DNA from 2 places in the Pediococcus ethanolidurans genome. Region 2 is predicted to be linked to the other one. Evidence: predicted binding sites of a transcription regulator. Region 2 holds the regulator's gene; the other holds the start of a gene.
The links. The regulator CtsR, encoded in region 2, represses protease genes until heat stress. The targets are predictions, from matches to a motif close to TTGGTCAAAAAAGGTCAAANA.

Region 1: clpP (ATP-dependent Clp endopeptidase proteolytic subunit ClpP) is a predicted target of CtsR. The motif match lies at 13,360-13,380, and genes of this name have one in related genera.

The regions. Positions count from the first base shown of each region.
Region 1 is NZ_OZ061250.1:1,312,263-1,327,424, reverse strand. It holds gene AB3219_RS06505 (ClC family H(+)/Cl(-) exchange transporter) at 1-197, opposite strand, end outside; gene AB3219_RS06500 (transposase) at 381-635, shown strand; gene AB3219_RS06495 (IS3 family transposase) at 620-1,516, shown strand; partial or broken gene glpK (glycerol kinase GlpK) at 1,772-3,276, opposite strand; gene AB3219_RS06485 (nucleoside phosphorylase) at 3,302-4,060, opposite strand; gene eno (phosphopyruvate hydratase) at 4,182-5,501, opposite strand; gene tpiA (triose-phosphate isomerase) at 5,573-6,328, opposite strand; gene pgk (phosphoglycerate kinase) at 6,411-7,613, opposite strand; gene gap (type I glyceraldehyde-3-phosphate dehydrogenase) at 7,741-8,763, opposite strand; partial or broken gene AB3219_RS06460 (sugar-binding transcriptional regulator) at 8,835-9,862, opposite strand; partial or broken gene AB3219_RS06455 (ISLre2 family transposase) at 10,087-11,455, opposite strand; gene rpoN (RNA polymerase factor sigma-54) at 11,616-12,944, opposite strand; tRNA gene AB3219_RS06445 (tRNA-Arg) at 13,011-13,082, shown strand; gene clpP (ATP-dependent Clp endopeptidase proteolytic subunit ClpP) at 13,454-14,047, shown strand; gene whiA (DNA-binding protein WhiA) at 14,222-15,151, opposite strand.
Region 2 is NZ_OZ061250.1:2,099,680-2,114,841, forward strand. It holds gene AB3219_RS10450 (DNA-directed RNA polymerase subunit beta) at 1-29, opposite strand, end outside; gene AB3219_RS10455 (ATP-dependent Clp protease ATP-binding subunit) at 283-2,766, opposite strand; gene AB3219_RS10460 (CtsR family transcriptional regulator) at 2,787-3,254, opposite strand; tRNA gene AB3219_RS10465 (tRNA-Pro) at 3,400-3,473, opposite strand; tRNA gene AB3219_RS10470 (tRNA-Pro) at 3,530-3,603, opposite strand; tRNA gene AB3219_RS10475 (tRNA-Arg) at 3,729-3,802, opposite strand; tRNA gene AB3219_RS10480 (tRNA-Leu) at 3,812-3,897, opposite strand; tRNA gene AB3219_RS10485 (tRNA-Gly) at 3,919-3,990, opposite strand; tRNA gene AB3219_RS10490 (tRNA-Thr) at 4,002-4,074, opposite strand; tRNA gene AB3219_RS10495 (tRNA-Leu) at 4,102-4,183, opposite strand; tRNA gene AB3219_RS10500 (tRNA-Lys) at 4,201-4,273, opposite strand; tRNA gene AB3219_RS10505 (tRNA-Val) at 4,277-4,349, opposite strand; gene serS (serine--tRNA ligase) at 4,464-5,741, opposite strand; gene AB3219_RS10515 (deoxynucleoside kinase) at 6,025-6,657, opposite strand; gene AB3219_RS10520 (amino acid permease) at 6,786-8,255, opposite strand; lysine riboswitch at 8,375-8,559, opposite strand; gene AB3219_RS10525 (Rrf2 family transcriptional regulator) at 8,611-9,141, opposite strand; gene AB3219_RS10530 (GNAT family N-acetyltransferase) at 9,128-9,688, opposite strand; gene AB3219_RS10535 (LCP family protein) at 10,680-11,852, shown strand; gene AB3219_RS10540 (ISL3 family transposase) at 11,871-13,154, opposite strand; gene AB3219_RS10545 (GW dipeptide domain-containing protein) at 13,483-14,901, opposite strand; gene AB3219_RS10550 (threonine/serine exporter family protein) at 15,008-15,162, opposite strand, start outside.

The DNA of each region.
Region 1 (15,162 bases), 790 kb from region 2:
CAAACCGGAATTAATGCAGGAGTCATCAAAAGGTACTTATAAACCACTAACATTAATTTCAAGCCATTCACAATACTTAAACGAAAAATACTGACCACTAATCCAGTAATGGCACCTGTAAGGCATCCCTGTAAAATATAAGTTAAATGTGTTCGATCAGGACTTGGTTTTTTAGTCGGTTGTGCTTGCCACTGCATATTTTTTCACTTCTCATTTTATAATTTTTAGAACATTACTACTTAGTATAGCACGAATTAGTTTAGCACGAAACTAAATCGCTCGGTAATTTTCTAAAATTAAAAAACAGCTAACCATGGAGCTAGTATAAATTATGGACAGCTTTTGGTAGAATATCTTTATCAAGATTGGAGATATCCTATATGGCCACTAAATATGATATTGATTTTAAGAAGATGATTGTGTCTCTTTATCAAAATGGGGAAAAGGTAAAAGATCTTACTAGCGAATATGGTATTTCAGATAAAAACATTTATGCTTGGATTAAACGTTATTCTAAAGATAAGCAAACTGGCATCAGCCAGGATGAATATCTCAAACTGAAAAAAGCTTATCAAAAGATTCAAGAGGAAAATGAAATCTTAAAAAAAGTCTTGACCATATTCGCAAAAAATTAGCTTCAGACTCAATCATTACCGCAGCTCACCAGGCAGCTAAGAATCACAATATAAGTGATGTTTGTCACGCCCTTAAGATCCCACGTTCTACTTTTTATAAAAATTCTATTTGTCATGTATCGAATCAAGAAAAGCGCCGCAAACGCTTTAAAAAATTGATTAAAGAAATTTATTTTGCTTCTGGACGTCGTTACGGAGCACCTAAAATTGCTAAAAAGCTGCAACATTGTGGTGAAAAAGTTTCTGAAAAATTTATTGGCAATTTAATGCATGAATTAGGATTGTGCTCCATCATTCGAAAAAAGTATACTTGGCATCCAAAGAAACAAAAAATTGAAGAACGGGAAAATATTATTGATCGTGATTTTTCAACTAAATCAATTAATCAAAAATGGGCAACAGACATAACTTATATTCACACCTTGCATGATGGTTGGCTGTATCTCTCATCAATTCTTGATTTGCACACGAAAAAAATTATTTCATGGAATCTTAGTTTAAACATGACTAATGAACTAGTTCTAAAAACTCTTAACCGGGCAATTATTAAATATAAGCCAAGTAATCTGATTGTTCATACAGATCTAGGATCTCAATATACAAGTAACGAGTTTGAATCAAGGCTTAAAGAGCTTAAAATCAAACATTCTTTCAGCCATAAAGGCTGTCCATACGATAATGCAGGTATAGAATCATTTCATGCGACCTTAAAGAAAGAAGATGTTTACCCACAAAAAGACAAATACAAAGATTTTAAATCAGCTAGAATCCAGCTTTTCAAATATATTGAAGGCTTTTACAATAGTCGCAGAATTCATGGAGCCCTTAATTTTATTACACCAAATGAGGCAGAACGACGAGCTCTAAGTGGAAGTATTTAAGTTGTGTTTTTGTGTGGAAGCAATTTATTGCTTCCTGCCAAATTAACAATACCATTCGTTAATAAGTCAAGGCCGCTGGAAGCGCCTCGCAGAGGTTTGCCTTGAGATTATTAACGAATGGTGTTACTGAATTAAAAATATATCAAAAAAGAAATTCTATGAAAAAGTGTCCACGTTCTTGACAGAAATCCACCATTTCAATATTAAGTCAGTAAAAACACAAACAAACCAGGGCTCAACAGAATATGGTAAACACTACTTCTTTCGATAAGGTTGATGCCTAAATAATTGAGCTGCTTTGACTGCCTCTTGCCAACCTGAATATAGATTCTGACGTTCCTCTTCATTCATATCCGGTAAAAATACTTGTCCAGTTTGATAAACTTTTTTAATATCTTCAATGTCCTTCCAAAAACCAACCCCTAGTCCAGCTAGGAAGGCTGCACCCAAAGCAGTGGTTTCAAGGTCTGCTGCGCGATCAATTTCGATTCCCAAAATATCTGCTTGAAACTGCATTAAATAATTATTACGGGAAGCACCACCATCAACCTTGAGCATTGGAATTTTAATACCCGCATCATGTTTCATTGTATCCACAACATCTCGTGTTTGATATGCCAATGCCTGTAACGTTGCTTTTATAAAGTCGTTTTTAGTCGTCCCTCTAGTAATACCAAAAACGGCCCCACGAGTAACAGAGTCCCAATATGGTGCTCCTAGGCCAGTAAATGCAGGTACTACATAAATTTCATTGCGATCAGTAGATGCATTAGCTGCCTGTTCGGAATCACCAGAATTTTTAAGTAATTGCATTCCGTCTCGCAACCATTGAATGGCTGATCCAGCCACAAAGATACTTCCTTCAAGAGCATAGTAGATCTGATTGTTAATTCCATAAGCAATTGTAGTAAGTAAGTTATGATCGGATAACTGTGGTTTTTTACCAGTATTCATCACAACAAACGCACCGGTTCCATAAGTATTTTTTATCATTCCGGGCTCAAACGCCATTTGGCCAAACAACGCAGCTTGTTGGTCACCAGCCATACCAGAAATTGGGACGCTGCTCCCATAGAAATGATAGTCTTTAGTTTGCCCATAGATCTCTGAATTAGACTTTACAGTTGGTAATAGAGCTCGAGGAATATTTAACAGCTTTAGAATATCGGTATCCCATTTTAAGTCATGAATATTAAATAACATTGTTCGACTGGCATTAGAGTAATCTGTCACATGCACGTCCCCACCAGTTAATTTCCAAACTAGCCAGGTATCAATAATAACTCCCCATTTTCAGCTCGTTGTTGAGCATTAGGAACGTGATCCAAAATCCACCTAATCTTGGTTGCTGAAAAATACGCATCCACAATTAAACCAGTTTTTTGATGAATTTCCTGTTGATAGCCAGCCAATATTAATTCATTTGCAATATCTGCTGTTTGGCGCGATTGCCATACAATTGCATTATAAATTGGTAAACCGGTTTTTTTATCCCATATAACCGTTGTTTCCCGTTGATTAGTAATGCCAATGCCACTAATTTGAGAAGGTCGAATTCGTGATTTAATTAAAGCATCCGCAATCGTCGATAAAACTGCTTCCCAAATTTCATTGGCATCATGCTCCACCCACCCTGGATTTTGAAAAATTTGTTTAATCTCTCGCTGTGCATCCACCACTTTTTGACCACGATGATCAAAAATGATTGCTCGTGTACTTGTTGTCCCCTCATCAATTGACAGTATGTATTTTTCGGTCATGATATAACTCAATTTTTCTGTAATTTTAAAATGATTTCACTAAGTTTGCAGCTAAAATCAACGCCTTTTCGTGTGCTGCTGCTACCCAGTCACGTTCATGATAGTTTTTAACGTTTGCTAAAGAATCAGCCGTAAAGAAAACTTGCCCAAAAACAACGTGTCGAAATTGTGCACATGCTGCCAAAGCTGCACATTCCATTTCGACAACTTCGCATCCTTGTAGCTTTCGTTTTTGAATCAATTTAGGAGTTTCACGAAAAAAACCATCGATTGTCCAAGTTTTAACCTCATGAAAACGTAAATGTTGACTAATTAAACTTTTTTCAATTTTCTCAATTGTCTGCTGATTCAATTTAATCACATCGCTCTTAGGCACGTAATGAAAAGAGGTTCCTTCATCACGCAATGCGATCGTTGGTAATAAAAATTCATTTTCTGGGATATCCGTTAACACACCGCAACTACCAACACTTATAATTTGCTTCACACCAAAATAAATTAAAAAATCCAAAAATTGAGTCGCGGCAGGTGCTCCCAGTGGCGCCTGTGCAACAGTAACCAATTCATCTTGAAAATCACATTCATAGACTGGAAAAGATTTCGTAATCGTTTCAAAAATTCCAATTTGTTTACCATTATAATCTTGCACAAATTGTACAATCTCAGTTTCACTTAAAAAAGGAAAAATTGCCTTATTGTGAAAGTGGAACGGACCGTCATGACTTGGCATCAATACAGCTTCCTGCTGGTCATCAAAATCAAAAAGCGCTAAATTGTCTGACATATCAAACACCTACTTTGAAGAGTTTGTTTCTATTCTGCACTTTTTTACTTTTAACAAACACAAAAAAGAGCTCTTCGAAAAAATCCGAAAAGCTCCTTCCAAAACACATTTTTAAATGAAATTACTTATTTGTAATTGCATTACGTGCTTGTTCACTTAAGTTGTAGAATGCATGGATACCCTTGTATTGAGCAACTTCACCTAATTGATCTTCGATACGCATCAATTGGTTGTACTTAGCAATACGTTCCGTACGGCTCATTGAACCAGTCTTAATTTGACCAGCATTCAAAGCAACAACTAAGTCAGCAATTGTAGTATCTTCTGTTTCACCAGAACGATGTGAAACGATTGCTGTATAGCCAGCTTCTTTAGCCATTTCAATAGCATTAACAGTTTCTGTCAATGTACCAATTTGGTTCAACTTGATTAAGATGGCATTACCAACACCCATCTTAATTCCCTTAGCAAGGTAGTCAGTGTTTGTAACGAACAAGTCATCACCAACAATCTGAACTTTCTTACCAAGTTTTTCAGTAGCCATTTGCCAATCTTCCCATTCGTTTTCATCCAAAGGATCTTCGATAGAAACAACTGGGTACTTGTCAACAATACTATCAAGTAAGTCAACAAATTCTGATGCAGTATATGACTTGCCGTCACCCTTTAAGTCATATTTCTTTGTCTCAGTGTTGTAGAATTCTGATGCAGCACAATCAAAGGCAATTGCAATGTCCTTACCTGGTTTGTAGCCAGCACGCTTGATAGCTTCAACAAGAATTTCAAATGGTTCCTCGTTGTTCTTCAAGTCAGGAGCAAATCCACCTTCATCACCAACAGCTGTAGAGTATCCTTGCTCGTTTAACAAGTTCTTTAAGTTGTGGAATGTTTCTGATGACCAACGAATTGCTTCTGTAATTGTTGGTGCGCCAACAGGCATAATCATGAATTCTTGGAAGTCAACATCGTTATTAGCATGTTTCCCACCGTTGATAACGTTCAACATTGGTGTTGGTAAAACATGTGCGTTGAATCCGCCTAAGTAGTTGTACAAAGGAATTTGGAGTTCATCAGCAGCAGCACGTGCAGCAGCTAAAGAAACACCAAGGATTGCGTTAGCACCTAATTTAGCTTTGTTTGGTGTACCATCAAGCTTAATCATAGCTTGGTCAATTGCTAATTGGTCAGTTACTTCATAACCAACAATTTCCTTAGCAATTAATTTATTAACATTTTCAACAGCCTTGGTTACGCCTTGGCCCATGAACTTGCTCTTGTCGCCATCACGAAGTTCAACAGCTTCATGTTCACCAGTTGAAGCACCAGAAGGAACGATTCCACGGCCAAAGCCGCCATCTTCTGTATATAATTCAACTTCAACAGTTGGGTTACCACGTGAATCTAAAACCTGACGTGCATAAATATCAGTAATAAGTGACATATTGTAATTTCTCCTCACTAAATTTAGTAAATTCTGTTACAAATCAATTGTATTACAAAACTGCTCTAAAATTAAGCGTTAAACTTAACTAATTCTAAGAATGATTCTGGAACAAGACTTGCACCACCGACTAAGCCACCATCGATGTCATCTTTACCCATTAATTCTTTAACATTAGCAGGCTTTACACTACCACCGTATTGAATACGAACTTTGTCCGCTGTTGTTTGGTCATACAACTTAGCAACAGTTTCACGAAGAACATGACAAACTTCTTGAGCTTGATCACTTGAAGCAGTCTTGCCAGTTCCAATTGCCCAGATTGGTTCATATGCAATTACAAGTGAAGCAACTTGTTCTGCAGATAAGCCTTTAAGTGCATTGGTGATTTGGCCAGAAACCCAGTCATTGGTTTGACCAGCTTCACGTTGTTCAAGAGTTTCACCACAGCAAATAATTGGTAACATATTGTTAGCAAAAATTGCTTTAGCCTTTTTGTTAATATCTTTGTCAGTTTCTTTGAAATATTGACGACGTTCTGAATGACCAATAATGACGTAATCAACACCCATTTCAGAAAGAACTTTAGGTGAAGTTTCACCAGTAAAAGCACCTTCGTCTTCAAAGTAACAGTTTTCTGCAGCAACTTTTAATTCAGAGCCCTTTGCAGCATCTAATAAGGCTTGTAAGTCAACAGCAGGTGCACCGATAACAGATTCAACTTTGCTACTTGCAGGTAAGTCAGCCTTAACTGCATTTACAAACTCAGTTGTTTCCTTAGGGTTCTTATTCATTTTCCAATTTCCAGCAATAATTGGTGTACGCACAATAATACTTCCTTTCATTAATAACAGATTTCAGTTATGTAACAGCAAAGAGCCTGAAATGTTTTTCAAGCTCACTGTTAACTTATTTGTCTGAAATAGCTGCAATTCCTGGTAAAGTTTTACCTTCAAGGTACTCAAGTGAAGCACCACCACCAGTAGAAATATGAGTCAACTTATCGCCAACGCCAAGTTGTTTAACAGCAGCAGTTGAATCACCACCACCAACAATTGTAGTTGCATCTGATAATGTGCCTAAGAACTTACCAACTTCAAGAGTTCCTTTAGCATAGTTACTCATTTCGAATACACCCATTGGGCCATTCCAAACAACAGTTTTAGCATCAATCAAAACATCTTCAAATGCTTTGATTGATTTTGGCCCGATATCAAGTGCCATATAGCCATCAGGAATATCTCCCTCAACAACTTTACTTGGCACATCGTTATCAAATTTTTCAGCAACAACATTGTCAGTAGGAAGCACGATCTTGTCGCCAGCTTTAGCTAAGATTTGTTTTGCTAAATCAATCTTGTCTTTTTCAACAAGTGAGTTACCAATTTTAAGGCCTTTAGCTGCATAGAAAGTATATGTCATACCACCACCGATAATAACTTTGTCAGCTTTATCAAGTAAGTGATCAATGACACCGATCTTATCAGAAACCTTAGCACCACCCAGAATAGCAACAAATGGATGCTTTGGATTATCAACAGCATTACCTAAGAACTTGATTTCCTTTTCCATTAAGAAACCAGCAGCAACTGGCTTGTTAGCAGCTTTCATAGCTGTTGCAATACCAACGTTTGAGGCATGCTCACGATGAGCTGTACCAAATGCATCATTGACGAATTCATCGCCAAGTGAAGCCCAGTATTGACCCAATTCAGCATTATTGCCGCTTTCTTTCTTACCATCAAGATCTTCAAAACGAGTGTTTTCGAATAACAAAACATCGCCGTCTTTCATATCAGCAATGGCATCCTCTAATTGTTTGCCACGTGTTGCTGGTACAAATGTTACAGGTTTGCCCAAAAGATCTGACAAACGTTGTGCAACTGGACGCATGGTTAAGGCTTTCTTGTCATCCTCAGTCTTAACACGGCCAAGATGTGAAAATAAGATTGCTTTACCATCATGTTCAATAATATATTTAATGGTTGGTAATGCAGCCACGATACGGTTATCATCACCGATGACACCATCTTTTACAGGGACGTTAAAATCAACACGCATTAAAACTTTTTTGTCTTTAACGTCTAAATCTGAAACTGTTAATTTAGCCAAAGTTTATTCCTCCTGTTTAAGAAATTTCATGTATTTTTAAATTAAAAAAGGCGGAGGAAGTTTGCCTCCCTCCGCCTTAAACCGTTAGACGGTTTTGAAATCTGCAAACTTAAAGATTAATTAAATCCTAGAGAGTAGCAAACTTCAATAAAGTACGTACCATTTGGCAAGTGAAGCCGTATTCGTTGTCGTACCAAGCAACAGTCTTAACTAATTGTTTGTCTCCAGCGGTTGTAACTTCAGTTTGTGTTGGGTCAAAGATTGAACCGAATGTAGTTCCGATAACGTCACTAGATACGATTTCATCTTCGTTGTAACCAAATGATTCGTTGTTTTCAGTATGTTTCTTAATTGCAGCATTAACTTCGTCAGCTGTAACGTTCTTACCTAAGATAGATACTAATTCAGTCAATGAACCATCAACAACACCAACACGTTGTGCATGTCCTTGTAATTTACCATTCAATTCTGGGATTACAAGACCAATAGCCTTTGCAGCACCAGTTGAATGAGGAATTGTGTTAACACCGGCAGCACGAGCAGCACGTAAGTTTCCACCACGAACTGGGCCATCAAGTAACATTTGTGTACTTGTGTAAGCATGGATTGTTGTCATTGTACCTACTTCAATACCAAATTCTTGGTTTAAGAAGTAAGCCATAGGTGCTAAACAGTTTGTTGTACATGAACCAGCAGAAACAATCTTGTCATCTGCAGTCAAAACGTCATCATTAACGTTGTAAACAACAGTCTTAAGGTCGTTACCAGCAGGAGCAGAAATCAGAACACGTTTTGCGCCAGCATCCAAATGAGCTTGTGATTTTGCCTTTGATGTATAGAAACCTGTACATTCAAGAACAAAGTCAACACCGTCAGCTTTAACCCATGGAATATCTTGTGCTTTAGGTTCAGCGTAAACACGGTATTTCTTGCCATCAACGATGATGGAGTCTTCTGTTGCGCTAACCTCACCAGGGAAAGTACCATGTGTTGAGTCATACTTCAATAAGTGTGCCAACATTGCTGGACTTGTCAAATCATTGATAGCCACAACTTCGATATCATTTGACTTTGCGCCTAATTCATAAATACGACGGAAAGCTAAACGACCGATACGTCCAAAACCATTAATACCAATCTTTACAGTCATACTAAGATTTCCTCCTTTAGGAATTCAAAAAATAATTTTTTATTTTAAAAAGTGATATTTGTAAACAAACATTACTTTTTTAAAATCAAGTTTGCGGCACCTTCGTCAGTAATTAAATAAGTCTGATGAGGTGCTAAATTCATGTATGAACGAATTGCTTGGGCCTTTGTATGACCACCTGCAATCGCAAAAACATGATCGATAGATTGAATACGCTCTAATTGTAAACCAATTCGAGGTACTCGGTAGACGATTTCGCCTTGCTGATTATAAAAGCATCCAAATGCTTCTCCGACCGCTTTTTTTGTTCAAGAAGTTGAAGAATGTTAGGATCAACTTCTCTTCTTTCGGCCATTTCATCAGCTCGTCCAATGCCGTGAATCACAACATTGCTTTGTTCAATTAGTTGAAGAACTAGTTGAACACTTGGCTCCTCTAACAACGGTTGATAACTTTTCTCACTTAGCTTTTCTGGTACGTACATGGATTGGCTTTCGCCATGCGTGCGTTGTGCCATAATTGAGCAAACTGTATTAGCTTGCATTGCTAATGATTGTCCCATACCGCCACGTCCAGGAACAAACGTAAGCCGCCGTTTGGTGGATAATTCTGGTGAGAACTCCTTGGCAACTTGTGCCATGGTGTTACCACCCATAACCACTATTACATTATTACCCTCTGGCAAGATTTTTGCAAGTGTATCGTTTAGAATTCCTCCCAAACTAGCAAATACCCGATCTTGCGCATCGCAATCACCAAAAACGATAAAACAACGATCGATATTAAGCAATCGTGCTAAGTCTCTTTCAGACTGCTGTAAGCCAAGCATGTCATTAACCATATCACTTAAGCCATTCAAAACTGAGCGGCCTTCCTTAGTTAATGTCATTCCTGCCGGTGAGGATTGAATCAAGTCCAGTTGCCTAAGCATATCCGTGTGAGTTCTTAAACCTCGCTCGCTCATATCAAGGTGAACTGCCAATCCTCGTCTACCAATGGGAGCCATTAAAGCGATCGTCCGTAGAACCGAAAAACGCTTTAAAAACACATCTACCATATCTGGTGCGATGGCTTCCAGCCATTTCAACTCATTTTGCATGATCTTTGCTCCCAATTGGGACGTCTAGCGTCCATACGTGTCAGCTAACGACCCAACAGATTCAAAATAAATGGCATACAGACCTGAACTTCTTCAGTTGTATACCCCTTACTTACATATTGAATTATATCAGGAGCCACCTTGTATTGCAACTCAAACCCTTAGATGTATGTGTCAAGTTTTCCTAGGTACCTTATAATCAACCAAATATTTATACATAATTCTTAGTTTGAAAATATTTTTGCTATTGCTCCGATGGGGCTACTTGTTGGGGCATCAACTGGTATTTTACCTGCAAGAACGCCAATATGCTTAGAATGGTGCTTGCTGCTCAGCTGGGCTGAACTCAACGTCTTCAATGGTTCCGTCGCTATCTCAATCCTTATCTCTTGTAACTTTCTTAAACCACCACGTAAGTATTTATTCAGCTTACCGTTTACCCGAGCTTCAATTAATTTCAACATAGCTTCAAGGCCTTTTTCGGACCATACTTTACCTTGCTTTTTCATCCGATACGTATACGCTCTGTGTGAGCTTTCAATGGATCCTAATTTGCCGATCTTCATGAAGCCACGATCGTGTGGAGACTTTATAAACTGCCAATTTCTTGCCAAATATTGCCTTAGGGTTCTTAGGCTCTCAAGCTCCTTATCAGTTTTAATTTGCGACTCAAACGTATCTAAAATAACGTTTAACTGATTCTGATCATACAAGCTAACGCTCTTAACGGCCTTTTTCAACCAATGGATTAAATAAACCAAAGGTTTGTTTAATCTTTTTGACAAAGTGATACCGATCGATAGTAAATTCAACTCTTTGAGCACTCGGAACTATTTCTCGCATACTTTCCGGATTATACCCTGGGCCACCATCACTTGCTGTAAACACGGTCATTTCACTGATTCTATAATACTTCTCAATGTAGTCAGTTACTCGTTTTTGAACCTTTTTTTGATTGATACCAACGAATTCAACTTTGTTTGATCTTGTTCCATCTAAACCTGATTCAAAAACAATGTAATGGTGGACGTCCTGTCTTCGTCGATTAATTTTGTGTATCTCAAAGGCATCGCCTTCAACCACTAAGTTCTCAACTTTTCGTCTCTTAACTATTTTCTTTTCGGACGATTTTTCTTCTGTCTTCACGGTATCTGCCATGTCTCTGATAATTCGGTCTACTGACCAAGCACTAATATCCGTCTGACTGGCCAGATTGATCATCGCTGCCGTATTTCTCATCGTTGTCGTTTGCCCAATTTTGGCAACGACACTTTTAAAATAAGGTGAAATTCTTTTTCTTTCTTCCAACTGAAGCTGTTCATCCAACGGGAAGTAATAGCTTCCATTTGGTCGAAGATAACATCTTCTTTCAAAATTAACGGCCCCAAACATAAACTCAATTGTTCTAGCCTGTCGATTAATGAATGTATTTTCCGCCGGAATTGATGGAACGAGCGTTTCATCTAATTGCCTCAGATATTCAGCTACAACCAGCTAGAATGACTTCCTAAGATGAAGAATTACCTGCTCCTCTAAATCAAATAAACTGTCTAAATTTCCCAATGATTCAATAAAATCTGCTAAAATATACATGAAAGACCTGTATCCTTTCCTTTAATCTTCGTCGATTAAAAGGCTACAGGTCTTTTTCTATATATTCAACTCAAAATGAATATTCCTAGAATTTTATTGACCATCTAGGAAAACCTTACACTAACCCTTAGATTATCTATTGCTAATTCTTGCAAAATCTCTATTCATAGCGTTTGCGTGCACTGGAAGATTCTATGTTTAAACTCTCTCGATATTTTGCCACCGTTCTTCTGGATATCACAATATCTTTTTCTGCTAATTTTTTTACAATTTTAGCATCAGATAAAGGTTTACTTTTATCTTCTTCATGAATAAATTTCTGCAAGAGTTTTTTTACTGAATCAACTGATAATCCTTCAGGAGAAGCGTCCGTTTTGGCAACAGCGCTACTAAAAAATGATTTTAATTCATAAGTACCAAACCGCGTTTGCAGATACTTTCCATTAACTGAACGACTAATTGTGGACTCATGTAAACCAAGTTTTAAGGCCACGTCTTGTAGTAAAAGTGGCCGTAATTCTTTAGTTTTTTCTAAAAAGAAGTCTTGTTGATAATTCAGTAAAACTTTGCCTACACGGAGAATTGTACTTTCTCGTTGTTCCAAACTACGTGAAATCCAATCAAATTCACGTTTCTTTTCTTTTACATAATCTGTAACCTCTGCATCTTTTCGCTGCAACATTTTTTGAAAATATTGTCTTTGAAAATGAACTTTAGGTTTAGCTGTTCTCGATGTATAAATTCTTAATTTTCCAGCCTCGTTTTTTACAATTAAATCCGGAAAAATATACTGAGATCCTTCAGAGTTAAAGAGTGCTCCTGGTTTTGGTGTCAATGTACGAACGTAATCAAAAACTGTTTGAATTTCTTCAAGCGTTACATTCTGTTTTTTTACAATGTTTTGCCATTTTCGATTAGCCAATTCATCAAAACAATTTTTTAGAATATCCACTGCTGCTTGCGGTGCCCAGTCATCATTTTCTGCTTGTAACAATAAACACTCTTGCAGATCCTTAGCCCCGACACCTGGTGGATCCAGTTGCTGAATAAGTGTAATTGCATCAACAATTTCAACCTTATTAGCACCTGTTTTAGTCATAGCATCTTGAACAGACATCTTAAGATAGCCATTGTGATCAATTGATTCTAATAGAAACAAAACCAAGTTACGTAGAGGCGTATCCCGCATTGTTAAATGTACTTGATCTAATAGGTACTCAAATAGTGATTGATGGGTATCATCTGGAATTTGATTCATATAGTTTTCATCTACGGACTGACCAGATGAGGTTTTCCTGGTCCCACTAACAAATTCTTCATGAGTGGTGGCCACAGTAATCAACGGGTTTTCAAGTGCTTTTTGATCTAAAAATTTCTGTAATTCTTCAACGTTATATTGAAGTATTTGAATCGATTGTTGCAACGTTTGCGTCATTGCTAAACGTTGTACTTGTTTTTGCCTTTGATGTAGGCCTTGTTGAAGCGCCAAACAAATCACCTCGTTTAAATAAACTTGTGTTTTCAATATTAATAAAGTAAAATTAATAAGTAATTTGCGCCGTTAGTGTAGTGGATCGCACGTGAGATTCCGGTTCTCGAAACGCGGGTTCGACTCCCGCATGGCGCATTTTTTTATACCCTAAAACTTACTAAAAACTAAATTTCTAAATCATATACTGAATTTTTAAATGAATACCTGTACTTCTTCCAATAGTTTCAAGCTGAAGTTTTAATCTCATATGAAAAGGTATTCATTAGTTATTTAATTATTTAACACCTGTGGGCATAAGTCAACCAAAACCATTTATAAGTGATAAGTTTCATTACCATAACTAATTTGAATCAGCCTATTTTTTAACTAGTTTCGTTGTTAAATTATGAACCTTTAATCAGATGAGTTAAATTGTTTGACCTTTTTTGACCATAGGGGTAAGCTGTAAACATATTAGCGATGAACTAATAAAATTAATGTGAATTTTAAAGGGAGGCTACTAAGTTATGAACTTGGTTCCAACAGTTATTGAACAATCATCACGTGGCGAACGCGCTTATGATATTTATTCCCGCTTATTAAAAGACCGTATCATTATGCTTTCCGGCCCAATTGATGATGATGTTGCAAACTCAATCATTGCACAACTCTTATTCCTAGATGCTCAGGATTCTGATAAAGATATTTATCTTTACATCAACTCTCCAGGTGGTGTTGTGACTGCCGGCCTTGCCATTTATGACACTATGCGTTTCATCAAATCTGATGTACAAACTATTGTCATGGGTATGGCAGCATCGATGGCCAGTGTCTTGGCTTCTTCTGGTACAAAGGGTAAACGATTTGCATTACCTCATTCAGAAGTATTGATTCATCAACCTTCTGGTGGTGCTCAAGGACAACAAACTGAAATTGAAATTGCAGCAACCGAAATTTTGAAGACTCGTAAAGAATTAAACCAAATTTTGGCAGATAATTCTGGACAACCTCTGAAGAATATCAACCGTGATACTGAACGTGATCATTACTTCACAGCTCAAGAAGCCGTTGATTACGGTTTGATTGACGCTATTATGCAAAACAATTCAGACTTAAAGTAATTAAGTAATTAAAAATGAGATTAGGATATTTTTCCTAACCTCATTTTTTGTTAGTTTTAAAACGACTCAGAGTAAAAAGTATCCAAAAATAAGCACATTCCTACTGCGGGAATTCTCCCGCCTACGGAACGTGCTTATTTTTGGATGCTTATCGTTACTCTTCGCCCACTCTTTTTATGCTCTTAACTTTTCCGCATACTCATTTAATTTACGCAAGCGATGATTAATTCCTGACTTTGAAATGGCCCCACTCGGTATCAACTCACCCAGTTCCTTCAAACTCACTTCCTGGTTAGCCAACCTTGCTTCCGCCACCTCTTGAAGCTTGGGCGGCAAACTACCAATACCCACAACCTCATCAATATACTTAATATTATTAATTTGCTTGCTGGACGCATTCGCAACCTTTGACAAATTAGCATTCTCGCAATTAACCAACCGATTTACCGAATTGCGCATATCTCTTAATATTCGTATATCTTCAAATTTAAGCATCGAATTCGTTGCTCCAATCAAAGATAAAAAGTTAGCAATTTGTTCTGCTTCCTTCAAATAAACAATATATCCACTTCGTCTTACCGTCGAGCGTGCATTTAAATCATAGCGATTCATCCAATCCATAATCATCGCATTGTGTGTTTCATAAAGAGAATAGATCTCTAAATGATAGCGACTTGTTTCCGGATTATTGACCGATCCTCCTGCTAAAAACGCGCCTCGTAAATAAGAACGAATTTCGCCTTCGGTCGTTAATAGATCATCTGGAACCTTCTCATTAATTTGATAACCGTTCGTTAAAATCGACAAATCAGTTAAAATTGCCTCCGACTTTGTCATCAAACGCACAATATACAAATTGTTTTTCTTTAATTTCATTTTGCGTCGAACAATCAATTCACCCTCAACAGAATAAAAATCTTTTAAAAGTGCATAGATTCTTCGTGCAATGGCAGGGTTTTCGGTTTGAACGCTTAAAACTAACTGATGATGAGCCAAATTAATCGACCCATTCATTCGAATCAAAGCCATCAATTCAGCCTTTGCGTTTTCCTGATGAACTTTAATTCCGGTTAGTTCTTTTTTTACTTCACTGGCATACGACACGAAAATCCCTC
Region 2 (15,162 bases):
TTACCGTACTTTACCAAATGTCCTGCCAAGTTATTCACCTCTCTAAAATATTCCGCAAACGGCCAGTTACATTACAATTTGATTACATTTAACAAATTGCAGTGTTTTTTGGCAAAAAAAAACCAAAAATAGCTCTTAAATCTGATAGCTATTTTTGCTTTTTTATGAAAAGCACCACGGACAATAGATCGCAATGCTTCATTTCATTCACAGTTACAAACAAAGTTAATCATACTCATTTTGATCTCATCTGTCAAACATTTAACTGCAATTCTATTCAATTTAAACAGTTGGTTGTTTTGAATCCGGTTTTGGATTCTTTACAGCAACTTGAATTTTACCGTGACGGGCACCTACAGTAATATTATCACCGATTTTGGCCTGACCAGACAACATTAACTCGCTTAGCTTATCCTCAACTTTAGTTTGAAATGCCCGGCGAATTGGTCGTGCCCCATATTCAGGATCAAAACCAGCTTCAGCAACAGCGTCAATTGCAGCCGGTGTGATTTTAACTGTCATCCCTTGATCGGCAACTCGTTTAAGAATCTGGCGAGCCATCAATTTAACAATCTTATGAAGTTGTGGTCGTGTCAAAGAATGGAAAATAATCGTCTCATCAATTCGATTCAAGAACTCAGGTCGGAAGCTTTGCTTGAGCACTTCACGAATCTTAGCAGACATTGCTGTATAATCCTCGCTAGCATCCTTAGCACCAAAGCCAACTGATTTTTCATCTCTTAATGCTGTCGCACCTAGATTAGAAGTCATAATTAAAATTGTGTTTCTAAAATCAACTTTACGGCCTTTAGAATCAGTCAAGTATCCATCATCTAGCACTTGCAATAAGATATTGAACACATCTGGATGCGCTTTTTCAACTTCGTCAAACAAAACAACCGAATAAGGTTTTTGACGAACTCGCTCTGTCAATTGACCGCCTTCATCATAGCCAACGTAGCCAGGAGCTGAACCAATCAAACGACTGGTGCTATAACGTTCCATATATTCAGACATATCAATCCGGATCATATTATCTTCTGAACCAAACATTGCTTCAGCTAGTGCCTTGGCTAACTCAGTTTTTCCGACTCCAGTTGGTCCTAAGAACATAAAGGAACCAATGGGACGTCCTGGATCTTTCAAACCACTACGTGCACGACGAATGGCACGAGAAACGGCTGAAACAGCTTCGTCCTGCCCAATTACTCGTTTGTGAAGAATTGATTCAAGGTTAACTAACCGTTCACTTTCAGTTTTCTGTAACTGAGTTAAAGGCACACCCGTCCATTCAGAAACAACTTGTGCCACATCTTCCGTAGTTTCCTTCAATTGATACTTCGGTTTCGAGTCATCATCCTGACTGGCTGCTTTGGTTTTTTCGATTTTTGCCCGTAATTTTTCTTCTTTTATCCGAATTTTTTGAGCAGTTTCAAAATCTTGATCTTCAATAGCTGCCTCTTTCTCATCGGTCAACTGTTGTAGTTTTGATTCTGAATTTGATTTCTCTGATTTGCCCATTTGATCAATTCGAACTTTAGCCGCAGCTTCATCCATTAAGTCAATCGCTTTATCTGGTAGAAAACGATCGCTAATATAACGATCTGATAGTTCTACCGCCTGTTTAATAGCATCGTCTGTGATTTCAACATGGTGATGGGCCTCGTACTTACCTCGTAAACCACGCAAAATTTGAACAGACTCCTCTGTTGTCGGTTCATCTACCTCAACTTTAGCAAACCGCCGTTCTAAGGCTGCATCTGTTTCGATATATTTTTGATACTCATTTAGAGTGGTGGCGCCAATTGTCTGAAGTTCACCACGCGCTAATGCGGGTTTCAAAATATTAGAAGCATCAATAGCGCCTTCTGCACCACCAGCACCAATTAACGTATGCAATTCATCAATAAATAAGACAATGTGTTTGTCTTCATAAATTTCATCAATTACTTTTTTAAGTCGGTCCTCAAATTCACCACGATACTTAGTTCCTGCCACAAGGGATCCCATGTCAAGCATCATTAATCGTTTATTAGCCAAATCATCGGGAACCTTACCATCAATAATTCGCTGTGCAAGACCTTCCGCAATGGCTGTTTTTCCAACTCCCGGTTCACCAATCAGAACCGGATTATTTTTAGTTCGACGACTCAAAATTTGAATAACCCGTTTAACTTCTTTTTCGCGACCAATTACGGGGTCAATTTGATCCTCACGCGCCATTTGGGTCATATCTCTGGCAACTGAATCAAGCGTTGGTGTGCCCTTAGGCTTACCACCACGATTATTTTGCGCCTGATTTTGCCGTAACTGCGCCGATGCACTTACCCCTAATTTACGTAAAATAACTTTACGAGTTTGATTAAGATCCATATCAAGACTAATTAAAATGCGCGATGACAAAATATTTTCGTCACTTAACAAGGCTAATAGTAAATGTTCGGTGCCAATTTTGGCAGCACCCAACCGTTTAGCTTCATCACCAGCGGCCGCTAAAACCTCTTTAGCCTTTGGTGAATATGGTAAATAATCATTAGCACCGACGTTTTTTAAAGTGCCATACCCGGTAAAACGTTCGATTTCTTCCACAATATCAGTTTCAGTAACTGAAAATTGTTGAAATACTTTATAAGCAATACCATTTTTCTCGATTGCTAAAGCCAACAGTAAATGTTCTGTTCCAACTGCTTGGTGCTTAAAACGTTTAGCTTGTTCTTGCGAAATAGCTAGTACATTTTTAGCACTTGGTGTAAATAAATTATCCATGCTAACACCCTACTTTCTTTCTAGCTCTCATACCTTAAATGATTTAAAATGCCAATTAAAATTCTTGCACGTAACTGATCTTCTGCTTCACGATTACTAATTGCCAACGTTTTTTTATCAATCGCTGCTAAAATTAAATTTCCTTCTCGTTTGTCGATGACATCGTCTTCATACAAACTTTTAACAATGGAAAGGGCATCTCGTTGATTGATTGATTCACCAATCACTTGAATAAGTGTATCCAAAACATCCAAATCATCAAGTAATTTGACTTTTTCAATACGAATATAGCCACCGCCGCCTCGTTTGCTCTCAACGACATAGCCATTTTGAATGGTAAAACGTGTCTTAATAACATAGTTAATTTGAGATGGGACAACATCAAACAAATCAGCAATTTCTGAGCGTCGAATCTCAATTTCTTCCGAATCTGCTAAAATTTGTTTTAAATATTTTTCAATGATATCGGAAATATTTTGTCCTTGCACTTCGCACACCCTTTCTCGCATCTTTGACTAATGTTGACTTTCATTATACGAAACTCTCATTAAAAAGCAAAGTTTTTTGTACCGCCGTTTTTTAGAAACCAAAAAAACACCATGCAATCGACTGATTGATGGTGTTATTTACAAGTCGGGAAAACAGGATTTGAACCTGCGACCCCCACGTCCCGAACGTGGTGCTCTACCAAGCTGAGCTACTTCCCGCTGGTTTTTATTAAGTTGTTGGACTTTAGGGAAACCCTCAGAGTTCACCTACTCAATCGGGAAAACAGGATTCGAACCTGCGACCCCCTGGTCCCAAACCAGGTGCTCTACCAAGCTGAGCTATTTCCCGTTGTAATTCAAAATTCCCTCTAAAAACGCATTAACGTAAAATGCCAACTTGTAAACGAATTACAGTTGGCATTTTATGATTTTTCAGTCAGTATCTACTGCTTAAACAGTTAATTCTGAGGGGGATGCACCCAGTAGGAGTCGAACCTACAACCTTCTGATTCGTAGTCAGACACTCTATCCAATTGCGCTATGGGTGCTTATCTAAATGCCGAGGACCGGGATCGAACCGGTACGGTCATCACTGACCGCAGGATTTTAAGTCCTGTGCGTCTGCCAATTCCGCCACCCCGGCAACGTTTGTAGATATCTACAAAGCGGAAGACGGGATTCGAACCCGCGACCCCCACCATGGCAAGGTGATGTTCTACCACTGAACTACTTCCGCATAGTTGCTAATGCCGACTAGAGGATTCGAACCTCCGACCCCCTGTTTACAAGACAGATGCTCTGCCAACTGAGCTAAGTCGGCTAATTAATAAAAAATATTAATTAGAAGTGCGGGCGAAGGGACTCGAACCCTTACATCTTTCGATACAAGAACCTAAATCTTGCGCGTCTGCCAATTCCGCCACGCCCGCAATGCTTATTTGTAAAATGAGCCGTGGCAGCCTCGAACTGCCGACCCTCTGATTAAAAGTCAGATGCTCTACCAACTGAGCTAACGGCTCAAATGGAGGATACAGGGCTCGAACCTGTGACCCTCTGCTTGTAAGGCAGACGCTCTCCCAACTGAGCTAATCCTCCATCAAACGACAACTACATAATATTATCATTGACTCTCACTAATTGTCAATAAGATTTTATAGTTATCGTAAAAATATCCACTATGAATTATATTTATTCATTCAAACTCACAGTTTACTTTGTAATTTTTGTAATGCCACCCATATAAGGAACTAATACTTCTGGAATTGTCACTGTTCCATCTTCATTTTGATAGTTTTCTAGAATTGCAGCTACTGTTCTTCCAACTGCTAAACCAGAGCCGTTTAGTGTATGAACATACTGTAATTTGCCATTCTCATCCCGATATCTAATCTGAGCACGACGCGCCTGAAAGTCAGTACAGTTTGAACAACTTGAAATTTCACGATACATGTTTTGTGCCGGAATCCAAACCTCTAGATCGTGTGTCATAGCTGCTGTAAAGCTCATATCACTCGTTGTTAAAGTAATCACGTGATAAGGCAACTTCAACAGTTTAAGTAAACTCTCAGCTTGATTAGTGAGCTTTTCAAGTTCGTTCCATGAGTCCTCAGGTTTCGTAAATTTAACCATTTCTACCTTATTAAACTGATGCATTCTAATTAGGCCACGGGTATCACGACCAGCACTCCCTGCTTCAGAACGAAAAGCTGGTGATAAGGCTGTTTCATTAATTGGTAAAGCATCCTCATCCAAAATTTCATTGCGATGAAAGTTGACTAATGGCACTTCAGCCGTTGGAATCAAAGTTAAATCACTATCTTGAATTTCATAGCCGGCGTGATTCTCCTTGAACTTTGGAAATTGTCCAGTACCAAACATCGATTCATCATTGACCATGTAAGGCGTGATCATTTCGGTATAACCTGCTTTATCATTTTGATCCAAGAAGAAGTTATAAACGGCACGTTCTAGTTTGGCACCCAAACCTACATAATAAACAAAGCGACTTCCTGAAACCTTAGCAGCCCGTTCAAAATCTAAAATACCTAAGCTTTCGCCAATTTCCCAATGAGGCTTTGGTTTAAAGGTAAATTCACGAGGTTTTCCTACTTTACGTAGTTCAACACTTCCCTCTTCAGTTAAACTAATCGGAACATCTTGATTAGGAATATTGGGCAGATGAGCAGCCATGTCTTGCACCTGGTCGGTGAGTACTTGAAGTTGTTGATCAAGTTCTTTGATTTCACCACTGACCTTACGCATTTCTGTAATTTGATCAGTCGCATCTTCTTTTTGACGTTTAAGCAAAGAAATTTGGTCTGAAACTTCATTACGTGTCTTTTTTAAATTTTCACTTTCTACAATTAAATCACGTCGTTTTTGATCCACATCTAATAACTTATCGATTTCTTTTGGATCGATTCCCCGTGTACCTAATCGTTCTTTCACAAAATCTGGATTGTTACGAATATTTTTTAAATCTAACATGGTTTATATCCTCCTTATTTTTGTAAACATAATAAAAAGACCTTTCTCATCCCATCAATTGGGACGAAAAAGGTCTTTTTTTCGCGGTACCACCCAAGTTTGCTGTCGCTAGCACCCTCACTTAAGTTTAACGACCGCAGCCGTGTGAAATTACTCACCCGTTTTTATTCACCGGAGTTTCGATTGATAGCTCTCACTAACTCTATCTCGCTTTAAATCTACTTTATGTGAATTTACGTTTACTTATTAACCTAATCATAACCGAAACTAATTCAATAGACAACTAAATTTCGGCAATTTTTTCATCAATTATTTGAATTACTTTCTGACGCGCGTTAGGATCCTCCACAAAATCAAACTGATCACCATCAATTTGAATTTTAGGACTTTCATTATAATTGTCATACCACTCCGTATAACGATTATTCAAATCACGATAATACTCGTACAAACTTGGATCATTATCAATTTGTTCGTACGACCGTCCTCGTTTTTTGATCCGTGTTAGCATCGTGTCAAATGAAATATTAATATCAATTAACAGATCTGGATTCTTTTGATAATGAGTTTCCGGAAGTTCTTCCATCATATTCGTTAAAAGTGAATCATAAATCTGAACTTCAGTACTAGTTGCCCGACCCAAATCTGCATTCAGATGAAAAAGCAGCGAGTCTTCATAAATCGAACGATCCATCACACTATTTTTAGTCTGAAAAGCTTCCTTGATACCATCTAAACGTTGATTTAAAAAATAGATCTGAAGCAGAAATGCGTAACGTTTAGGATCTTTATAAAAAAGTGGCAAGATCTTGTTATCATCCACTGATTCATAAAAAGCTTTTGTACCTAAATGTTGTGACAAAATTTCTGTTAACGTTGTTTTTCCTGCGCCGATTGGTCCTGACAATGCAATCATTCAAAGTTCCCCTTTATTCCTGTTTTGATACTATATATTGTAGCATGATTTCAAGCAAAGACAACATGTAGTTTATGTTTTTCAAACGAAAAAACATTTGAATTTATACAGCGCCTTACATTATACACTTATTTTTGTGCTTTTCGACCCTTTAAAATAAAATCAGGTTGCGTTAAATCGACTTCATCCAGCGGAATCATATGGGTGTGATACTTCAACTTATAATACGTATATAACACAATAAATATGGGAACACTCATATAACTAATTCCAATTGCTTCCCAGTTAAATGTCGCAAACGAGTGAATGTCCTGACCTGCAATCACCAGCAAACAAAGAACAAAGGCAAATATAGGACCAAACGGAAACCACTTAGCATGATATTTTAGTTCATCCAATTGATGGCCCTGTTTAACAAACGCTCTTCGGAAACGAAAATGAGAAATTGCAATGCCTAACCACGCAATAAATCCGGTTAGACCACTAGCTGCTACCAACCACATATAGATTTCTGGTCCTGCAATACTAGAAATAAATGTTAAAGCGCCCACAATTGTGGTGCCAATAAGTGCCATCAACGGAATTCCACGTTTTGTCGTCAAACTAAACGTTTTAGGTGCATATCCTTCTAAGGCCATTGAGTACAGCATACGGGTTGATGCGTACATACCAGAATTAGCAGATGAAATAACCGAAGTTAAAATAACGGCATTCATCACACTTGCAGCTCCTGCCAAACCAGCCCGTCGAAATACAAGTGTGAAGGGACTAATTTTGACATCACTTGCCGATGAACCTAACAAATCCGGACTTGTGTACGGGATAATGCAGGCAATAACAAAAATTGAAAGAATGTAGAATAATAAAATTCGCCAAAAAACCTGGTTAATTGCTTTAGGGACACTTTTTTCTGGTGTTGCCGATTCACCGGCCGTAATTCCGATTAGTTCCGTTCCCTGAAATGAGAATCCGGCAACAACGAAAACACTTAAGATCATTGGAATACCACCGACAAATGGTGCTTTTTTATAAGTGAAATTATTTAAGTAAGTTGCGTGACCACCCATAATTCCAAAAATAACGGCCACACCGATAACCAAAAAGATGATTACGGTAATAACCTTAATTAAGGCCATCCAGTATTCCGTTTCACCAAAAGCTTTGACCGTCAGTGCATTAACTACAAAAATTAGAATCAAGGCCACACTGCTCCAAACCCATCCGGGTACACTGGGTAACCAGAACTTCATCACAATAGAGACAGTACTAATATCAACTGCCAACGTAATTGCCCAATTAAACCAGTAATTCCATCCCATCGCAAATCCCAGTGCAGGATCCACATATTTTGTTGAGTAGGTTGCAAACGATCCTGAAACCGGCATATAAGTTGCCATTTCTCCCAAGCTCGTCATCAAAAAGTAAACCATAATACCCATCGCAACGTAGGCGATCAATGCCCCAGCTGGTCCTGCCTCTGAAATTGCGGACCCACTAGCTACAAATAATCCGGTTCCGATACTACCACCAAGTGCGATCATGGAAATATGCCGTGTTTTCAATGATCGATCAATCGAATGATTCTCTTTTTCTGCCATAAAAATAGTTCCTCCTTAAATTTCGAATTAAAAAGGCAATCTTATTTTTAACCAATAAAAAAAGCCCCTTTGTATAACAAAATCGCCATACAAAAAGACTTACTAAATTTCTCAGTCAAATCGTAGATAGCGCCCCGTGATGATTTCAACTCATCACGACAGTCTCTGATTTATTGAATCAGAACCCAACTTAAAACTGAAAAAGCAGCCTTAAGTTTCGGCCAAACACCCTTTTGCGACTTGTCTTCAATGCTTTTTCATCTACAAGTCGTGACTGATGAGTTTGGCAACCTCTTCTTTCGATATGAATCAATTATATACAAGCAAGGTAGTTCTGGCAACCGTCATTTCGTACCTACACTTGTTTTGTGTCCTTAATTTTTTCTTTTAATTGTTGAAAATGTTCATGCAAATCTACATCAGGAGCATTCCAATCAATACCAGGTTCCGCGGGCTTTCCCATAATTTTAACCAAGACATCATTTAAGCTCTGATCTTTGAGATAATCTCGCCAAAGATTATCAGCTTGTTGAAATGTATCGTTCAAAACGTTTTTTCCACGTTCCGCAATAGGACGAGCCTCTGAAAAAACATTTTCAATGAAGCCCATATCTGGATATGTTTTAATTGGTCCTTCGCTTGCTTCAACAATATCCAGCAAAGAGATCTCTTTTGGACTCTTGGCTAATCGAAAACCGCCATTGTTTCCAGGAATCGAAGTTACCAATCCAGCGATAACTAGTTTACGCATAATTTTTCGTAGATATGCTTCTGAGCCAGTCAATCGTTCGTGAATCACAGCCGTTGTTAGCAGGATTGAACGATCCTGTGTGCACAGTAGCGCAATAATACATGCCGCTTGTTCAAATCCTTTAGTGAGTTGCATAATGTCCACCCTCCATAAATGCTTGTGCTGTTAACTGATAATAACTCTCTTGTTGAGGAAACGGATTCAGCACACTTCTTGGTAAAGTTTGTTCCCCAATTTTTTTAAAATTAAAATATTCTAAAACTGCTACAGAACGGCTATTTTTTGAATACGTACTTGCCGTTACAATTCGATCCGGGTGTTCTTGAAAAAGGTGCCTCAAAACAGCTTGAACAGCCTCTTTCATATAGCCATTTCCCCAAAAATCTTGATTGAGCATATAACCTAACTCTAATTTTTGGGAATCCTGCTCTTGCTTATCATTTACAACTGGATATAATCCAACGCTGCCAATAACCTTTGCGGTCGTTTTTAAAGTAACTGCCCAAATGTTTGCTTGCATCAGTTGCTGTAAAAAATAATCACTCTCAAAAGCATTAGCTGCAACTCGAAAGCCCGCCATTTTTGCTATTTTTTCATTTTCTACAACGGCTCTTAAATCAGCTAAATCTGTCGCTACAAACGACCGTAAATTTAGCCTTGATGTATTAATCTTTTTATTCACAGTGTTCCTCATTTATTATAATTCAAGATACCTTACAAAACTAAAGGCTAAAAGTACAAAAATCACTTCAATAACTGCTGTTAAACGACTTAGTTCACCAACAGTAGTCTAACTGCCGTCCTCCGGCTCACCTGGTCTGGAACGGGGTGGGCACGATTTGAAGCCAAGAAGTACACTTGTCTTCAAACTCGGCCTTATTCTAAGTAATAAATTACTAAGAATAATTTCACCCCTGAGACCAATCGCCTCCGGACTAAGAACGTTTGATGTTAAATAATGTTCAGTAATATTGATGTCGCAACTTTTATATCGATGTGTTGGTAGCAAAGATTAGACTTAGTCTGGAAGCAAATGGGCTCAGTAGTGACGTTTATCTTAGCGGTCTTCGCTTAGATAAAGGCCGAACTTGGAGACGTGGTTTGCGGCTCTAAGTCGTGCCCACTACTACGCAAAGAAGAATGATTTTCGTTCCGAAAATCTTGATGCTCCGTACGATGTCGATTCTTGTGGCCAAGACCGCCGCAAGAGCTCGCACTACGTTCCAGTCCAAATTTGCTGGAAGACGGCATTTAAATCTAATTTTGTTACCATGAACGTCTTTATATCAGGCAACGAAATGTGTTTTTGTACTTTCAATCTTTAGTTACAAAATTAAAAACTATAATTTAAAACAGTCTCAGGTATAAGAATACCAGAATTTGTTTCCATAATGTACTTTTTTTGTCCACTTACCAAATAATTCGATTAATTATTTTTTTGAATTTTAGAAAAAGCTTTTTTTCCTCAAATAATTGAATAATAGAAATTATCGTTTTGATACGATTAGCTCATCATCCTGAGAATGAACATTCAGAATAGCCTAAAAATGTTATATACTCTTTATGTTTAAAAAAAGATTAAATCAATTTAAAAATAAAGCTTATTTAGCAATAATTCGGTATACTATATCAAGTGTTCACTTTAATTAATAATTGCTTCAGGAGGCAAAACAATGAATGAGAACCAAACGCCTAAAAGATCCGACCTGCACAACCATTTTAATGTCCCCCCGACTCGTACAGAAATGCATCAAAATATGGAAAATCGTGAACCGAACAAACGGCCACGAAGACCAAGACGCAAACGTTTCATCATTGCAATCGTGGGAATTTTAGTTATTGCGATCGGCGTGTTTGGTGCCTACAAATGGTACTCTGCAAAAAATGCGGCCAACTCCGTTTTTAATAGTGCCAATATTCAAAAGGCGCGTGATGTGTCTGCCGTTATCAAGAAGAATAAACCGATTTCAATTCTTCTACTAGGTACAGATACCGGTGCACTAGGCCGTAATTATCGAGGCCGAACAGACACAATCATCATTGCAACGCTAAATCCGAAAAAGAAAAAAATGACTTTAACAAGTATTCCGCGTGATACGGCCCTTTCAATTCCAGGCTACACGCAATATGCACCTTCCAAATTAAATGCCGCTTATTCTTTTGGTGGCACTGGTACAAGTATTAAATCTATTCAGCAGCTCTTAGATGTACCGATCGACTTTTATGGTTTGATCAACATGGGTGGTTTGGAAAAAATCGTCAATGGTGTCGGTGGCGTAACAGTATCTCCAACACTAACCTTTAAATATGGTGCCGCAAACGTGGTCAAAGGCAAAAAGATCCATTTAGGTGGAAAAGCGGCTTTAGACTATTCTCGAATGCGAGATGATGATCCACAAGGTGATTATGGTCGACAAAAACGTCAACGACAAATATTAATGGACATTCTAAGAAAAAGTGATTCTTTAACCACCTTGCTTAGTCAAAGTTTCCTATCTTCTATTAAAAAGCAAACTCAAACTGATTTAACCTTTGATGAAATCGTCGCACTTTCGACAAAATATCGTGTGGCGACACATCATCTTAAGTCCACTCACTTACAAGGCACAACGCAACTGATCAGCGGACAAGATTATGAAGTTGCTAGTCAAACAGAAATGCAACGGGTCACAAACTTTATTCGTAAGGGATTGGATCTTGGTCATAAATCAACTGGAACGGCTAATTTAACCAGTGTCACAACTGGCACAACAGATCAATCGAGTTACACAGATACAACCCAAAGTAATCAAAATAGTCAGTATTACACAAAAATGGGCTCTTTGTCAAATCCTGTTGATGAATAGCTTTTACAGAGTTGAAAGTCATGCGACTTTCAACTCTGTTTTTTTCATTGGTTTTGTTCTCATTTGCCGTAACTTAATACGTGAAATCATATGATGGTAATTACGGAATCCAAATGCTGTGCGTTGAATTTGTTTAATCATTCGATTCATGCCTTCGACTGGGCCATTCGTATAGTCCGATTCACTGGCGTTGAGTACAACCACTAAGTTCTTTTTGAACGTTTGAAACACTGCTTTCATGTAGGGACTTATATTTTGATTTGTATATAGATCTTCCACAAGCTTGTCTTTGTCTTGATTCTTAAGGTTTTCCATGATGCTTTGCATCGACTCGTACGATGCTTTAAGTTCTTCGTTAATTGTCAGTCCTTGTTCTACACGTTCTAGTTGTGTGAGTTGTTTTCGCAGGTGTCGGTCATAAAAGACATGTTCCTCATCTAGATTTCCGGCATACTTCAAATAAAGCCGCCAGGTGAACTTTAACGTGCGATATTCATAGGATCTTTTATTGTACTTTTTCATGGTTTGCACCCGAGTTTGATTAAAAGCTCGAGTCATCATTGCAACGATGTGAAAGCGGTCGATCACAATTTTTGCCTGCGGAAACATTGCCTTGGCAATGTCTTGATAGTAACTATTTAGATCTACGGTAACTGTTTTGACACGTGCTCGAACACTTGCTGGAAATTGTTTAAAATAATCAGTAATACTTTGCTTGAATCGGTCTGGCAGAATTTGTTGAATTTCGTGCTCACCAGCGCCATTAATACAGATGAAATGGAGCCGACCACTAATTCCTCTAAATTCATCCATGGCGAGATGAACCGGTAGATAGTTAAGATTTCTGCGAAATAAGTCATCATAGTTGTCTAAGTAACGACAGACAGTGCTAGCTGATATGCCGGCATCGATCGCAATGCTAGCTTGAGTGCGGTCGTCTTGTAGACTCATAAACACTTTCTGACGCGTGGCTCGGGAGATACAACAGTACTTGTCTACCACATCAGAAGTAGCCATAAACGACGCTTTACAATTACGACAAATGACGCGTTCTTTATGGAGTTCCAAATAAACTGGTTCACTCGCATTCGCTGCCAGATAGGTCACGCGTGATACGTAGTGTCCATTATGACTTAGCTCGCAAAAGCCACAGTTAGCGCAATGTTTCTGGTCGAACTTAACCGTGGCTATATATACTTTTGCGCGCTTAGCTTTAATCACTTGATAGTTATATTTGTAAAAAACTACATTTGGGTCTTTAATACTGAGCGCAAATTTTATATTATTATCTACAGGGTCCATAAGTTTTCACGTCCTTTAAAAAAGATGCTGTAGTGGGTGGATTTTTTAGGTGCGAGGCTTATGGGCCTTTTTTATTTTGCACTAAAAAATCCTGCTAATAGATTACCATGTTAAGTAAGCTATCAACAGGAAAAAGTATAGAACCCAAAAATGAGGCGGAAATAATTTTTCCGTCTCATTTTTTGTCTATTTGATTATAACTGAAGATTGAAAGTAACAAACTGACTCAAGTTACTGCTATTAAACGACTTGACTCACCAAGTTAACTTGTCGTCCTCCGATGCATCCATCCTGGAACAGGCTTGGCATGATTTATTTTTGAAACAAATCACTTCAGTGCACTTCCATAAATCCAGCCAATTTCTTTACCATCATAATAACAACGATAGTACGGTGTTTTAACATCCGTTCGATAAGCAATGTTATCAATCGTGACTTTTTTACCAACGTATTCATTTTCAAGATGCAGGCGTTTAACCGTATACTTACTTGCCGTAACGTGATTCAAAAAGTCATGTCCCGTTACTGGAACAACCGTCATTGTTTTATTAATTGTTTGATAGCTAACGTGTACAGCTAAAGCCCCACCGTAAATCCAGCCAATTCGTTTACCGTTGTACGCACAACGGTAATAGGGTGTTTTAGTTCCATCTCGATAAGCAATGTTATCAATCGTGACCGTTTTACCAGCATATGTCTTACCATAATGCAGTAACTTATTTGTGTACATACTGCTTGTCACATGATTATAAAAATCATGACCGGGAGTTACTTTAACATCCATCGTTTTAGCAGTTGCGGTATAAGTTACATGTTTAGCAAGTCCAGCGCCATAGATCCAGCCAATTTCTTTGCCTTGATAATATGCTCGATAGTACAGTGTTCCTGTGCCATCCCGTTTACCGGTGCAATCAATTTGAACTGTCTTTCCTGCATACGTTTTACCAGAATTCAAACGCTTAACGGTGTATTTACTTTCGGGAACGTGATTATAAAAATCATGCCCAGGATTGGTTTTAACATCCATCGTTAAACTTGTATTCGTATACTTCACATTTTTGACTTTCATTCCGTCATAATAATTTTTAACTAATTGATAAAACTCGGCCATTGTGTAGCCTTGACCGAAATATTTTTTTCCGGTATTTAAATAGTATCCGTATGGATCAGTATGCGATGATCCACCAAAATATTCAGAAACTGCCTTGTGTGACCAAACCGTTCCTTTGTAATCATAAGCCGCATCATTAGAACTCAGCTTGTACTTATTCAACAAATAAGCTGTATACCAGGCTGCATTCGCAATTTCATGTGCAAATGCACTTTTTGAATGCACTTCAACCTGCTCAAATTGGGCAAACTTACCATTACCTGGGTACCCCACGCCCCATGCTAAATAATTTGTATTGGCAATATTAATAATATGATCTGCATCAACAAAACTGTGGACAAACGCATCGTTATAGTGCGCTTTCATATATGCAATCTCATTATAAATTGTCGAACTTGCATTGGCAGTTTCGTGAACGACAACTCCCTCAGGCTTACCGTAGCCTTTATTGTAATCAGATCGCGGAAAGCCACTCCAAATTGAAGTGGTGATTCCCACCGGCTTGATTTTGTTAGCCGTTATATAACTATTTACTGATTGTGCTTTTACTGACGTACCACCGATTATCAAACTAATCAATAGTACAATCGTCAACAAACACGCCGACATAATTTTACTTTTCCGAATGCCTTTCAAACGAATTCCTCCAATGTTCTCCCTTGCACCTCCGTTAACCACTATGTACTAGTTTATCCTAACATTTACAAACGGGCATTCAGATATCATCGTTCTTACATTTTCATTACATTCTACTAGGAAAGCGTTTTAACATAAGCTTTTTCCAGAGCTTATTAAGCAATTCGGCAATTAAAAAGCCAATTGCAATGGACCCAGTGATCTCAATAACTTCAGTTAAAAAAAGAACTCCTTGTGCAGTATTTCCCAACGCAAAGTTAC